One region of the Pantoea folii genome, then DNA from elsewhere that is predicted to be linked to it. Evidence: predicted binding sites of a transcription regulator. Region 1 holds the regulator's gene; each other region holds the start of a gene.

Region 1 (5,032 bases):
AAAAAGGCCTTACCTTTTGGAAAAAAAGTGGATTAGAATTGCTTCGGCGCTGATCGTTGATCAGATTTCTCTTACTCTGCCGCAGCCTGCTTTTTGCCAGACTGCTTAACCTGTAACCGGACTATGCGTTTACTGATTACGCTTTTCATACTGGCTTTTGCGCAACTGTTTTTTAACGTGGCTTCTGCTTCTCAGCATGCCCCGATTAATGCCAGTTTGCATAATGCTGAGAAAAAAAGTGCGCGTGAAGATGAGCGCCGCAAGCGACGCCCGGTTAAATCAACGGCTAAAAAGTCTCGCCTGACCACCGTGCAGAAGCTCAAGCTGAAAAAGCAGAGTAAAACCGAAACCGCCTTAAACAAATCCAGCCGCAAAAAATCCCTGCTGAAGTCGCCATTGAAAAAGTATGGCCATCAACGCCTCGCGAAAAAGTCCCCAGATGTGGACGATGAAGTTCAGGGACTCACTGGCATCAAGATGAGCAAATCCCACCGCCTGCGCTACCAAAAGGCACGCGAAACCGCGATGACGAAGTTGATGGGACAACTGGGCAAGCCTTACCAGTGGGGTGGCACCTCACCCCATACCGGTTTCGATTGCAGTGGTTTAGTCTGGTATGCCTATAAAGATCTCGTCAAATACAAATTCCCACGCACGGCGAATGAGATGTATCACCTGCACGATGCCGCGCCCATTAAGCGTGAGATGCTGGAGAAAGGGGATTTGGTATTCTTCCGCATCAATAATCGCGGGACTGCCGATCATGTGGGCGTTTACCTCGGCAACGGTAAATTTATTCAGTCACCCCGCACCGGTAAAGACATTCAGATTAGCGCATTGGGCGAAGACTACTGGCAGAAACACTATGTCGGTGCGCGCCGTATGATGACTCCAAAAACTATTCGCTAATTGTTGCGCAACATCCTGTGGCTCTCGCCACAAAAAAAGCCGGACGCTTAATCAGTGCCGGCTTTTTTTATTGATGCGCTTTGAATTAATGAAGAATGGCGGTGAAGCTAAACGCAATAATCATCAACAGTGCGCCAACCGTGGTCATTAGCGCCAGCTTTAAATCTGTACTCATCACTTCTCCTTAGTCACACATTTATTAGGGTTAAAACAATTTTCGCACAGCGGTGGGCAAAAATCTCGTCTTATCCGCGCTGGCTTGCTAGAATCGCCGCCTTTCGTTGCGCAACTGATTTTGCGCATGCTGTATTTACAGCCTGCTGAAGTGATTTTCCCTGCCTGATACGGCAGATTTGCCCCCCTTTTAGGGCATAAAACCCTTCGCAGACGCAAACGTTTAACAATATACTTATCAGTAAGTTGCGATAAGCCGGGGAGTACCTTTTTCATGGCAACAATTAAAGATGTAGCGAAACGCGCGGGTGTATCTACCACCACCGTTTCGCATGTCATCAACAAAACGCGTTTTGTTGCAGAGGAAACGCGTAACGCCGTATGGGAAGCGATTAAAGAGCTGCACTATTCGCCGAGCGCCGTTGCGCGTAGTCTGAAGGTGAATCACACCAAAACGCTGGGACTGTTAGCCACTTCCAGCGAAGCGCCCTACTTTGCCGAAATTATCGAAGCGGTTGAGAACCACTGTTTCGAACGCGGCTATACCTTGATTCTGGGCAACGCACATAACGATTTGCAAAAGCAGCGCGCTTACCTGTCGATGATGGCGCAAAAGCGTGTGGATGGTCTGTTAGTCATGTGCTCCGAGTATCCTGACGATTTGCTGCAGATGCTGGAAGACAACCGCAACATTCCGATGGTCGTGATGGACTGGGGCGCCTCTCGCGGCGACTTCACCGATACCGTACAGGATAACGCCTTCCAGGGGGGTTACCTGGCTGGACGCTACCTTATCGAGCGCGGTCACCGAGATATCGGTGCGATTCCGGGTCAAATGGAGCGCAACACCGGCGGCGGGCGCCATGCGGGCTTCCTGCAGGCGATGAGCGAAGGCGGTGTGACCGTGCGGCCTGAATGGGTTGTTCAGGGCGACTTCGAGCCAGAATCGGGTTATCAGGCGATGCAGCAGATCCTTAATCAGAAACAGCGTCCGACCGCCGTGTTCTGCGGGGGCGATATCATGGCGATGGGCGCGATCTGTGCCGCCGATGAGATGGGACTGCGCGTGCCGCAGGACATCTCCGTGATTGGCTATGATAACGTGCGCAACGCGCGCTACTTCACCCCTGCGCTCACTACAGTTCACCAGCCGAAAGCGGAGTTGGGCAAAAAAGCGCTGGAAATGCTGCTGGATCGCATCACCAGCAAACGCGAAGAGCCGCAAACCATTGAGGTCCAGCCTACACTGATTGAGCGTCGCTCCGTGGCGGACGGTCCATTCCGTGATTACCGCCGTTAAAGCTGATTTTCGCTGAGCCACTCGTGGTTCAGCGTTTCAGCATCGCCAAGATAGGCGAGTAACCACTCCAGCGCGGGTGACGCACGCTGTTCTGACCAACTGACGCAGCAGGGACTTTCCGGAAACGGCTGCGGCAGTGATAGCTCCACCAGCGCGCCACTGTCGAGTAAAGGTCGCGCGAGGTGGCCCGGCACCATGCCCACGCACAATCCCGCCTGCAAACAATCCATCCCTGTTTCCCACTCTGGCACCACTAAACGCCGCTGATTATCCAATGTCCAGGTCATGCGTCGTGGTAATGCGCGAGAGGTATCTTCCAGTACCAGCGATGGCCAGGCACGCAGCGCTTCTTCGTTGAGATCGGCACTCGCGGCCAGAGGATGATCAGGACTGACCACACAACACCAGTTGAGAGCACCCATATCCTGAAAGGCAAAACGTCCACCCACCGGGATTGCCTGGGTGGCACCAATCGCCACATCGACCCGCCCGTCTGCTAAGGCATCCCATACACCGTTAAATACCTCGTAACTGATGATCAATTCCATATCCGGGAAATGACGGTAAAAATCCTTTACCAGTTGTCGGGTACGCTGGGGTTTTACAATGCAATCCACGGCAATACTGAGCTGTCCGCGCCAGCCATTCGCCAGTTGCTGGCATTGCCTGCGGGTTGCCAGCATTTTTTTGATAACAGATCGCCCTTCCCGCACAAAATGCTCGCCTGCAGGGGTTAACACCACCTCACGGTGCTGACGCTCAAACAACGGCACGGCCAGCCAGGTTTCCAGCTGGCGCACCGTATAGCTAACGGCAGAGGGCACGCGATGTAATTCCTGCGCCGCTGCGCTGAAACTGCCATTGCGCGCGACGGCGTCCACTACTTCCAGCGCATACTCAGACCACATACTTTTGCCTTCAAAAATTTTAACAGCACTGCGCAAATATTAGCGTTTCACAAAGAATGACGCACTCTTTTACACTCCCCGACGTTCAATCTGCCAATGAGAATTACTATGTTGTCGTCAAAAGGATTTATGCCCTATCTTGCCGTGCTCAGCATGCTCGGCTTCCTCGCTACGGATATGTATCTGCCTGCTTTTGGCGATATGCAGCGTGACTTCGCCACCGCGCCGGGCACCATCAGCGCCAGCCTCAGTCTATTTCTCGGTGGTTTTGCCTGCGCCCAGGTATTCTGGGGACCGTTATCAGATCGCTTTGGACGTAAACCCATTTTATTGGCAGGTTTGACGATTTTTGCCCTGGGTTGCCTGGGGATGTTATGGGTGACGGACGTCAATATGATGCTGGCACTGCGCTTTGTGCAGGCGGTTGGCGTGTGCGCCGCCGCGGTCAGCTGGCAGGCACTGGTGGTCGATCGCTACCCCAAAGCCCAGGCCAATAAAGTTTTTGCTACCATAATGCCGCTGGTTGCCCTTTCTCCTGCGCTGGCACCTTTGTTAGGTGCATGGCTGATGGGCCATTTCCACTGGCGCAGTATCTTTGTCGTGCTGACGATCATTGCCGTGCTGCTGGTCATCGGCACGCTGCAGCTTGCTGCGCCTAAAAAAGCCAAAGCAGATAATGCTCCGCAACCCGGCTGGCTGAATCTGCTCTCCACGCGTGTCTACAGCGGCAACGTGCTGATCTACTCTGCCTGTTCTGCCAGTTTCTTTGCCTGGCTAACCGGTTCGCCGTTTATCCTGGCGTCTGCGGGTTTAACGCCCGCCGATATTGGTCTGAGCTATATTCCGCAAACCATCGCATTTTTGATTGGTGGCTTTGGTTGCCGCGCGATGCTGAGCCGATATCAAGGATCGCAACTGCTGCCGTGGCTGTTGGTGCTTTACAGCCTGAGCATATTAAGTCTGTTTGTCGTCGCGATGCTGCCTGCGCCTTCGTTGATTGCTCTGTTGCTGCCTTTCTGTGGCATGGCACTGGCCAATGGCGCCATTTACCCGATTGTGGTTTCCAGCGCATTAGCGCCTTTTCCGCACGCCACGGGCAAAGCCGCAGGTTTGCAAAATCTGCTGCAACTGGGTTTGTGCTTTATCGCCAGCCTGTTGGTCTCTGCCGGATTACAACAGGCGCTCTACAACACCACACTGGTGATGGTCGCCACTGTGGTGCTGGCCTGGGCTGGCTTCATCTGGCAACGCAGCTTAAACGCACAAAGTGATATTGCTCACACCTCCCGTCCCTGCGAAGATAATCACTGATGCAACGATTATCGTTAGCAAACTAACGATAATCCGTTGAATATTGACCCACGTGAGCATATACTCAGTGGGTCAGCATTTCTGCAACAAATCAATAACATAATTGCATTAATTTTAAGCGACCCTGTCGCTGGGATGGCGTCTGCACGATCTTCCTCTCCTGATTGGTGCCAGACATTTCTATTCAGATTCATACCTCTGTAAAACGTCGGATATCTGGCGCACGGATTTTCCGTGAGTTCTCTCACAGGCCTTAGGAAATTGACTATTATTTCCACAGGTTCAAATCGGAAGGGTGATGGAGAAGCTATGAGTTCATCGTGTATAGAAGAAGTGAGCCTTGAAGAAAACCACTGGTTTCGCATCGTCAACGAATTACTGGAACGCGCTGATGTTGCAGTCAATGGCACACGCCCCTGGGATATTCAGG
Region 2 (5,032 bases), on a different contig from region 1:
GCCATGGGCCGACCATCTGGTCACGCGCCACCATACCGGTTACCGAACGGTCACCGATGGTAATCAGGAAGGTTTTCTCTGCCACAGTTGGCAGATGCAGTACGCGATTAACGGCATCTGCCACGGTAATGCCGTCACGCACCAGCGCATCGCCTTTGGCCTGCTGAGTGGCAACATCACGCGTCATCTTCGGCGTTTTGCCCAACAGCACGTCCAGCGGCATGTCGATAGGGTTGTTATCGAAGTGGCTATCCGCCAGGTTCAGGTGCAGCTCTTCGGTGGCTTCACCGATCACCGCATAAGGTGCACGCTCACGCTTACACAGCTCGTCAAACAGCGCCAGTTGAGCCGGTGCCACCGCCAGTACATAACGTTCCTGGGATTCGTTACACCACACTTCCAGCGGGCTCATGCCTGGCTCATCGTTGAGGATGTCACGCAGGTTGAAGTTGCCGCCACGGCCACCATCACTCACCAGCTCTGGCATCGCGTTAGACAGACCGCCAGCACCGACGTCGTGGATGAACAGAATCGGGTTGGCTTCGCCCAGCTGCCAGCAACGGTCGATCACTTCCTGGCAGCGACGCTCCATTTCCGGGTTGTCACGCTGGACAGATGCAAAATCCAGATCCGCATCAGACTGACCAGAGGCCATTGAAGAGGCTGCTCCGCCGCCGAGGCCAATGTTCATCGCGGGCCCGCCGAGCACGATCAGTTTCGCGCCGACGACGATCTCACCCTTCTGCACGTGGTCAGCACGGATGTTACCAATACCGCCCGCCAGCATGATCGGCTTATGGTAGCCACGCAGTTCTGAGCCATTATGGCTGTTCACGCGCTCTTCATAAGTACGGAAGTATCCGTTCAGTGCAGGACGGCCAAATTCGTTGTTGAACGCTGCGCCGCCCAGTGGGCCTTCAGTCATGATATCCAGCGCGGTAACAATACGCTCCGGCTTACCAAAATCTTCTTCCCACGGCTGTTCAAAACCCGGAATACGCAGGTTGGAAACGGAGAAACCGACCAGGCCCGCTTTCGGCTTCGCGCCACGTCCCGTTGCGCCTTCATCACGGATTTCACCACCGGAACCGGTCGCAGCACCTGGCCACGGGGAAATCGCGGTCGGGTGGTTATGGGTTTCCACCTTCATCAGGATATGCGCCTCTTCCTGATGGAAGGTGTATTCGCCCTTCTGCGCATCGGCGTAGAAGCGGCCCACTTTTGAACCTTCCATCACCGCGGCGTTGTCTTTATAAGCAGACAGAACGTGCTCAGGATTGTGTTCAAAGGTGTTTTTGATCATTTTAAACAGCGACTTCGGCTGTTTTTCACCGTCGATAATCCAGTCGGCGTTGAAGATTTTATGACGGCAGTGCTCTGAGTTTGCCTGAGCAAACATATAGAGCTCGATGTCGTTCGGATTGCGGCCCAGTTTGGTGAAGGCATTCAGCAAATAGTCGATTTCGTCATCGGCCAGTGCCAGGCCCAGCGTGGTGTTGGCCTGTTCCAGTGCAAGGCGACCGGCACCCAGCACATCAACGCTTTTCAGCGGCTGTGGTTCATGGTGTGCGAACAACTGCTGCGCATCATTCAGGTCACCGAACACGGTCTCCATCATGCGGTCATGCAGCAGGCTAGCCAGCTGTTGCCATTGCGCTTCCGTCAGCTGCGGCGCCTGCACATAGAAAGCCATACCGCGTTCGAGGCGGATAACCTGGGGCAGATCGCAGTTGTGCGCGATATCGGTGGCTTTTGATGACCACGGAGAAATGGTGCCGGGACGCGGCGTCACCAGTAACAAACGCCCTTGTGGCGCGTGCTCGGCGAGAGAAGGACCGTATTTCAGCAGACGTTGCAGGCGGGCATGTTCATCCGCACTGAGCGGTGCACTGACATCGGCAAAATGGACGTACTCGGCGTAAATATCACTCACTGGCAGGTGAGCGTCCTGAAAGCGGGTCAGCAGTTTGTTTACACGAAATGCCGACAGAGCGGGCGAACCACGCAGAATTTCCATCATCAAAGATCTCTCGTCTTCGAAGCGCCGGGCGACGCTTCATTGGGCGCAACAGGGGAAAACGGGCGGTATTATAGAGAAACAGCACGGGTTACGAAACCGTTTGCGCATAAAATCTGGCACTCAGCATTTGGCTGAATTTTGCACAATTCTTGCTATATAAGTTGCCCTGCTGCACTTTGTTGCGCAAAATGCCCCTCGCTCTGGGAGTAAAAACAACACAAATACTGCCTTTAAAAGACAGAGGCCTGTGAGCCATTACGAGACAACTATTTGAAACGCCTGAAAATAAACTATCTGTTTATCGGTCTGATCACCGTGCTGCTTGCGCTGGCACTGTGGCCTTCCATCCCCTGGTACGGGGGCGGAAAAGACGCGCTATCACAGATTAAATCACGTGGAGTGCTGCGCATCAGTACCGTCAACTCCCCGCTGACTTACTACACCATCAATAATGCACCAGCCGGTATGGATTACGAGCTGGCGAAACGCTTCGCCGATTATCTTGGCGTCAAACTTGAGGTTACGGTGCGTCCGAACCTCGGCGATCTGTTTGACGATCTGGATGATGGTAAGGCGGATTTGCTGGCCGCCGGGTTGATCTACAACGGTGAACGCCTTGCCCACTATCAAAGTGGACCGAGCTACTACTCTGTTTCGCAGCAGTTGGTGTACCGCATTGATAAGCCACGGCCGAAGAATCTCGGCGATTTGAAAGGCCGCCTGATTGTGCAGTCCGGTTCGGCATATCTGTCAACTTTACGTTCCGCAAAAGCTGACAGCTATCCCGATCTCGATTGGGCGATTTCTACCGATCAGGGACAGAAAGCGCTGCTGGAAGCCGTCGCCGACGGCAAGCTGGATTACACCGTGGGCGATTCGGTCACCATCGGCTTATTGCAGCGCATCCATCCGCAGCTGGCCGTAGCATTCGACATCACCGATGAAGAACCGGTCACCTGGTATCTGCCACGCAGTGATGATGACAGTCTGAATGCGGCAATGCTCGACTTCTACAGCCAGATGGGCGAAGAAGGCACAATGGCGCGCCTCGAAGAGAAGTATCTCGGTCACGTTGGCACTTTTGATTACGTGGATACCCGCACCTTCCTGCGCGCGATTGATAACACGTTGCCGGATATCAAACCGCTGTTTGAGAAATACGCGGCGAGCATGGACTGGCGTCTGCTGGCAGCCATCTCTTATCAGGAGTCGCACTGGAATCCGCAGGCGACCTCACCGACCGGCGTGCGCGGCATGATGATGTTGACGCGTAACACCGCTGACAGCCTCGACGTCAACGATCGCCTTGATCCTGAGCAGAGCATCCGTGGCGGCAGCGAATACCTGCAACGTATGATGGAGAAGGTGCCGGACACCATCCCTGATGATGAGCGCATCTGGTTTGCATTGGCGGCGTATAACATGGGCTATGCGCACATGCTGGATGCCCGCAAGCTGACGGCCAAACAAGGCGGTAATCCTGATAGCTGGGCCGATGTCAAACAGCGTCTGCCGATGCTAAGCCAGAAGCGTTATTACGCGCAAACCTCCTACGGTTACGCGCGCGGCCATGAAGCTTACAACTATGTCGAGAACATCCGTAAGTATCAGATCAGTCTGGTGGGATATCTGCAGGAGCAGGAGAAGCGTATCGCTCAGCAGTCGGCGCTGGAAGCCGAATTGGGCGCCGGTTACCCGGCGGTCGAACCTAAGATTGCGATGAACTAACCTTCGCGCTGCGCCTGGCGCAGCGCTTTCTTTTGCTCACGGCGCATGCGGAAGAAGTCACTCAACATTCCGGCACACTCGTCCGCCAGTACACCGCAATCAATCTGAATCTGATGATTCATACCTGGGTGACCAATCACGTCCATGAGCGAGCCCGCTGCGCCCGTTTTCTCATCCTTTGCGCCATATACAAGCCGCGTAATGCGACTGTGTACCATCGCACCGGCGCACATCACGCAGGGTTCCAGCGTCACATATAACGTGGTATCAAGCAGGCGATAGTTTTCGAGGATTTTTCCGCCCTGCCGCAGCGCCATGATTTCGGCATGCGCGGTCGGGTCGCACTGACCAATCGGTCGATTCCAGCCTTCGCCAATCACTTTATCGCCCTGCACTAATACCGCGCCCACCGGCACTTCGCCCTGTTCCCACGCGCGACGCGCCAGCTCCAGCGCATGGCGCATCCAATATTCATCTGTTTGTGGGTTCACCGGGCAGCTCCTGCGAATTTAAAGGCGGCGCATTATAGACGGAATCGCCGCATGATTCACTCCAGCTGTTGCAGCTCACCGCGAGGTGTCACCCGCCAGCGATGCTGGCAGAAGAACAGCAGCGGGTTATCCTGTTTACTGTCGCTGTAACCGCTGTAGAGTTGCAATGGTGTACCAATCTTCTCTTCGAGTTGAGCGACCTTCTCATGCCCGAGGCAACGCATGGCCAGCACGCGTCCCCCTAAACCGGGTTGCATCTGACTGGCAATCAGCTGTACGCGCGGCAGAAAGGCCGAATCGAAATAGACCTGCTCCACCAGTGATTGTGGTGAACCAGTGATCAGCCACACATCCGCATCATCGCTGCTGAGATAATCGGTCAGACGTTGTTGCACCACCGGAAAAGCGGTGACGCGCTCGCGGAACCATGTCGCGAACGCGGCCTCACGCTGACGCAGGCGCAGCTCACTGTGGCCAAAAGTAATGGCCCACAGCAGTAAACTCATTGGCCAGCGTGCGGCGCGTCCTTTAAACAGCATTCCCAGGCCAATTACCGGCAACAGCGGCACCACCAGCAACAGGTTGATCGGCTGGCGTCGCAGCAGATAACGCATAAAGGTGCCAAACATGTCCTGCTGATGCAGCGTGCCATCCAGATCGAAAAACACCACGCGGCGTTGCGTACCCTTTGTCAAACTCCTCTCCTTATCTTTCCTTTCTACGGCTTGCCCTACAGTGTAGCCAGCTTCAACGGCAGGGGCGAAAGCAGTCATTTTTAATTCCAATGGCCACA
Region 3 (5,032 bases), on a different contig from region 1:
CTGTGGTGAGCGTTTATCCCCAGCGGAAGCGCGTGCTGAGGCACGGCGCTGGCCAGTACAAGGCTGGTCGCGTGCTTTTAAACAAGGCATTCTGCTGGCAAATGGCAATGTGACGCCCTTTGAGCGCCGTCAGTTCGTCGATACGCTAGACGGTTACAGCGCTTCCTATCCAGCCTCCGTGCGTCCGTTATTAATGTTGTGGCGTAGTAATCAGGCGGCGCAGCTGGCGTTAAGCGGTGAACGCAGCCGCTATGCTGCACTCCAGCAAAGCCACGATACTGAGCTGGATAACCTGCGCCAGCAGCAAACCAAACTGCGTCAATCACTGGAGGAGACTCAGCGTAAGCTTGAGCGCTTAACTGACATCGAACGCCAGCTGTCGTCCCGTAAACCGGCGGACAGCAGCGATACATCGCACGGCGCCAGTGATGCACAAAGTGAGGATCAGTGACCATGAAACAGTCTGCACGTTTACTGCTGGTGGATGACGATCCCGGCCTGCTTAAACTGCTTGGCATGCGCTTAAGCAGTGAAGGCTATCAGGTGACCACCGCCGCAAGTGGCCCGGATGCGCTGCGCCAGTTGCAGAAAGAGAAAGTTGATCTGGTGATCAGCGATCTGCGTATGGATGAAATGGACGGACTGGCGTTATTTGGCGAAATCCAGAAACGCCATGCGGGTTTGCCGGTGATCATTCTTACGGCGCACGGCTCGATCCCCGAAGCGGTTTCTGCCACGCAGCAGGGCGTATTCAGTTTCCTGACGAAACCGGTGGATCGTGACGCGCTGTATAAAGCCATTGATGAAGCGTTAGCACAGCGCGCGCCCGTCAGTGATGATACCTGGCGTGAAGCGGTAGTGACGCGCAATCCACTGATGCTGCGTTTGCTGGATCAAGCGCACATGGTGGCGCAATCCGACGTCAGCGTGTTAATCAATGGCCATAGCGGTACCGGAAAAGAAGTGCTGGCTCAGGCGATTCACGCCGCCAGCCCGCGTGCAAACAAGCCGTTTATTGCCATTAACTGTGGTGCGCTACCGGAGCAACTGCTGGAGTCTGAGCTGTTTGGTCACGCCAAAGGGGCTTTCACCGGTGCCGTGAGTGCGCGTGAAGGGCTGTTTCAGGCGGCGGAGGGTGGCACGCTGTTTCTTGATGAAATTGGTGATATGCCACAGGCGTTGCAGGTCAAACTCCTGCGCGTCTTGCAGGAGCGAAAAGTGCGTCCGCTGGGCAGTAATCGGGATGTCGATATCAACGTGCGCATCATCTCGGCCACCCATCGCGATCTGCCCAAAGCGATGGAGAAAAAGAGTTTCCGCGAGGATCTCTACTATCGCCTCAATGTGGTGAATCTGAAGATTCCCGCACTACATGAACGTGCAGAGGATATTCCGCTGTTGGCGAACCATCTCTTGCGCCAATCGGCCGAACGCCATAAACCCTTCGTGCGCAGCTTCTCTGTGGATGCGATGAAACGTTTAGTGGGGGCCAGTTGGCCTGGCAACGTGCGGCAGCTGGTCAACGTGATTGAGCAGTGTGTCGCGCTGAGCACGTCACCCGTGATCGGGGATGCGCTGGTTGAGCAGGCGTTAGCGGGTGAAAATACGGCGCTGCCGACTTTTGTTGAGGCACGTAATCAATTTGAGCTCAACTATCTGCGCAAATTGCTGCAAATGACCAAAGGAAATGTCACTAACGCTGCGCGTCTGGCTGGACGTAACCGTACAGAATTCTATAAGCTGCTGTCACGCCATGAGCTGGACGCCAGTGAATTTAAAGAGTAGCTTGCTGCGGCATATTGATTCATCCATTGACTACCCCAAATAATTTGAGTTGCAGTCAGACGGCAAACGAAAGCATCCCGATGAGCTTACTTCTTCAAGCGATTTGGGGAAAAGAGAGCCGCCAACCCCTCTGCAACTTGAAGCAGGACGGGTATATACTACTTGTTATCCGTCCATCATGGAGGGAGTGAAAAAAGGATCTGTCATGAAAAAGATCGATGCAATTATTAAACCATTCAAACTCGATGATGTGCGCGAAGCGTTGGCTGAAGTGGGCATCACCGGGATGACGGTCAGTGAAGTGAAGGGCTTTGGTCGCCAGAAAGGCCACACTGAGCTGTATCGTGGCGCGGAGTACATGGTCGATTTTCTGCCAAAAGTGAAAATCGAAATGGTGGTCGGTGATGACATCGTCGACACCTGCGTTGAAGCCATTATGAATACTGCGCAGACCGGCAAAATCGGCGACGGCAAAATCTTTGTGTTCGACGTGGCGCGCGTGGTGCGAATCCGTACCGGTGAAGAGGACGAAGAGGCGATCTAAGCCCCTTCGTTAGCCTGTTAAAAAGCCTGCATGATGCAGGCTTTTTTGTTTACAGCACTTTGTGCGGGCCAAAAACTTCATAATGGATACGATCGGCACTGATACCGGCATCGACCAGCTGCCGCGCGACAAACTGCATAAATGGCAGAGGGCCGCAAAGCCAGAACTGGCGGTCGGCCTGATTCAATTGGCTGGAGATGCCTGCGAGGTCCATGAATCCCTGCGCATCAAAACGGCCACTGTCCACGCTTTCCGGCTCGCGATACCAGATATGGCTGGTGAAATGTGGCAGGCGAGCACCTGTGGCTTGCACTTCATCCGCGAAAGCATGCTGTGCACCACATTCGGCCGCATGTAGCCAGTTAACCGCACCCGCATACTGCTGTTCAGCCAGGCTGGCTAACATCGCCAGCATCGGAGTTTGGCCCACACCGGCAGAAATCAGCGTGATCGGCGCGGTCCCTGTTGTTTGCAAATAGAAATCACCCGCCGGTGCCGCACATTGCACAATATCACCGACCTTCGCATGGGCGTGCAACCAGCCGGAAACGCTACCGTGTTCTTCGCGCTTCACCGCGATACGATAAGATTTAGCGTTGGGGCGATGGGTGAGTGAATACTGGCGATGCTGGATACTCTCGTTACCTTCAGGTCGCAGACTAACGGCCAGGTATTGTCCGGGCAGGAAGTCTGCCACGGGCTGGCCATCGTTGGGAACCAGTTCAAAGCTTTTGATCACCGAGCTTTCAGTGTTGATAGCACGGATACGGAAGTCACGCGCGCCACGCCAGCCGCCGACTTTCTCTTCTGAGGCGCAATAAATCGCCTCTTCACGCTGGATAAACACATCCGCCAGCACCCCGTAAGCTTTGCCCCACGCCTGTAAGACGTCATCGCCGGGATTGAGTAACTCTTCGATGGTGGCCAGCAACGTTTCACCGACTACCGCATATTGCGCGGGCTGAATGTTCAGGCTGGTGTGCTTCTGCGCAATTTTCTCTACCGCCGGCAGCAGCACCGCCAGGTTCTCCAGGTTGCTGCCGTACGCGACAATGGCATTAAACAGCGCCTCACGCTGATTGCCACTGCGCTGATTATTCATGTTGAAGACGTTTTTCAGTTCCGGATGTGCCGTTAACAAACGTTGGTAGAAGTGGCCAGTGAGTTGCGGGCCAAGCTGAGCAATAGCGGGCAGGGAAGACTTTACGGTAGCGATAGTTTGCGCATCAAGCATGGTGAATGCCTCACAGTGAATTTAAACATGCATTTTAAATGCATCTTATGATCGTTCATCCAGCCTGTAAATCCCCTGTTTTGATTGCGGGTTAGGTGCTGAAGCTGGAAGCTGGCCCACAAACCTGAAAAATATTCCTCTCCACCGTGAGCAAATATCGTGATTTACAGGATTGCAAAAAGGCGTAAAAAACCCGTTCCAGCGCCGTGCCAATCGTTTGCGTAAAAAGAGGGGATTGGCGCTACCGTCACCTGTCAAAACCGTTTACACTGTTGGCCTTCGCCCCTTGCCGGGGCCTAAACTGCCGTTAAAAAAGTTAGCTAGTCAGGAGATGCCGGATGTTAAAGCGTGATATGAACATTGCCGATTATGATGCCGAGTTGTGGCAGGCTATGGAGCAAGAGAAGGTGCGTCAGGAAGAGCACATCGAACTGATTGCTTCTGAAAACTACACCAGCCCACGCGTTATGCAGGCGCAAGGTTCACAGCTCACCAACAAATATGCCGAAGGATATCCGGGCAAACGCTACTACGGCGGATGTGAATACGTTGATATCGTTGAGCAGCTGGCAATCGATCGCGCGAAAGCGCTGTTTGGCGCAGACTTTGCCAACGTACAGCCGCACTCTGGCTCACAGGCCAACTTCGCGGTTTACACTGCGCTGTTGCAGCCGGGCGACACCATCCTCGGTATGAACCTGGCGCACGGTGGTCACCTGACGCACGGTTCACCAGTGAACCTGTCAGGCAAGCTGTATAACGTCATCCCTTACGGCATCGACGAAACCGGCAAAATCAACTACGACGAACTGGCTGAGCTGGCTAAAACGCATAAGCCAAAAATGATCGTCGGTGGTTTCTCTGCATACTCTGGCGTGTGTGACTGGGCAAAAATGCGCGAAATCGCTGATAGCGTGGGCGCTTACCTGTTCGTTGACATGGCACACGTTGCCGGTCTGATCGCCGCTGATGTCTACCCGAACCCGGTTCCGCATGCACACATCGTGACCTCAACCACCCACAAGACTCTGGCGGGTCCACGTGGTGGCCTGATTCTGGCGAAAAACGGCGACGAAGATCTGTACAAAAAACTGAACTCTGCGGTGTTTCCGGGTGGTCAGGGTGGTCCATTGATGCACGTGATCGCGGGTAAAGCGGTGGCGTTCAAAGAAGCAATGGAGCCAGAGTTCAAATCTTACCAGCAGCAAGTGGCTAAAAACGCCAAAGCAATGGTTGAAGTTCTTTTGGAGCGTGGCTACAACATCGTTTCAGGCGGTACTTATAACCACCTGTTCCTGATCGATCTGGTGAGCAAAAACCTGACCGGTAAAGAAGCGGATGCCGCGCTGGGCCGTGCTAACATCACTGTGAACAAAAACAGTGTACCTAACGATCCGAAGAGCCCATTCGTGACCTCCGGTGTGCGTATCGGTACGCCTGCAGTGACACGCCGTGGCTTCAAAGAAGCA

What was found. Region 1 encodes PurR, which represses purine synthesis genes. Its sites were predicted from a motif close to CANGCAAACGTTTGCNTG; they were not measured.
Region 2: the regulator PurR is predicted to act here: its motif matches at 2,110-2,127, upstream of purL (phosphoribosylformylglycinamidine synthase).
Region 3: the regulator PurR is predicted to act here: its motif matches at 3,770-3,787, upstream of hmpA (NO-inducible flavohemoprotein).

The regions. Positions count from the first base shown of each region.
Region 1 is NZ_JBWXON010000031.1:3,530-8,561, reverse strand. It holds gene AC1MDE_RS24940 (C40 family peptidase) at 124-909, shown strand; gene cydH (cytochrome bd-I oxidase subunit CydH) at 995-1,084, opposite strand; gene purR (HTH-type transcriptional repressor PurR) at 1,358-2,383, shown strand; gene punR (DNA-binding transcriptional activator PunR) at 2,380-3,291, opposite strand; gene punC (purine nucleoside transporter PunC) at 3,400-4,602, shown strand; gene cfa (cyclopropane fatty acyl phospholipid synthase) at 4,912-5,032, shown strand, end outside.
Region 2 is NZ_JBWXON010000025.1:64,422-69,453, reverse strand. It holds gene purL (phosphoribosylformylglycinamidine synthase) at 1-2,020, opposite strand, end outside; gene mltF (membrane-bound lytic murein transglycosylase MltF) at 2,291-3,748, shown strand; gene tadA (tRNA adenosine(34) deaminase TadA) at 3,745-4,239, opposite strand; gene yfhb (phosphatidylglycerophosphatase C) at 4,296-4,934, opposite strand.
Region 3 is NZ_JBWXON010000025.1:73,606-78,637, forward strand. It holds gene qseG (two-component system QseEF-associated lipoprotein QseG) at 1-451, shown strand, start outside; gene glrR (two-component system response regulator GlrR) at 454-1,785, shown strand; gene glnB (nitrogen regulatory protein P-II) at 1,991-2,329, shown strand; gene hmpA (NO-inducible flavohemoprotein) at 2,379-3,563, opposite strand; gene glyA (serine hydroxymethyltransferase) at 3,902-5,032, shown strand, end outside.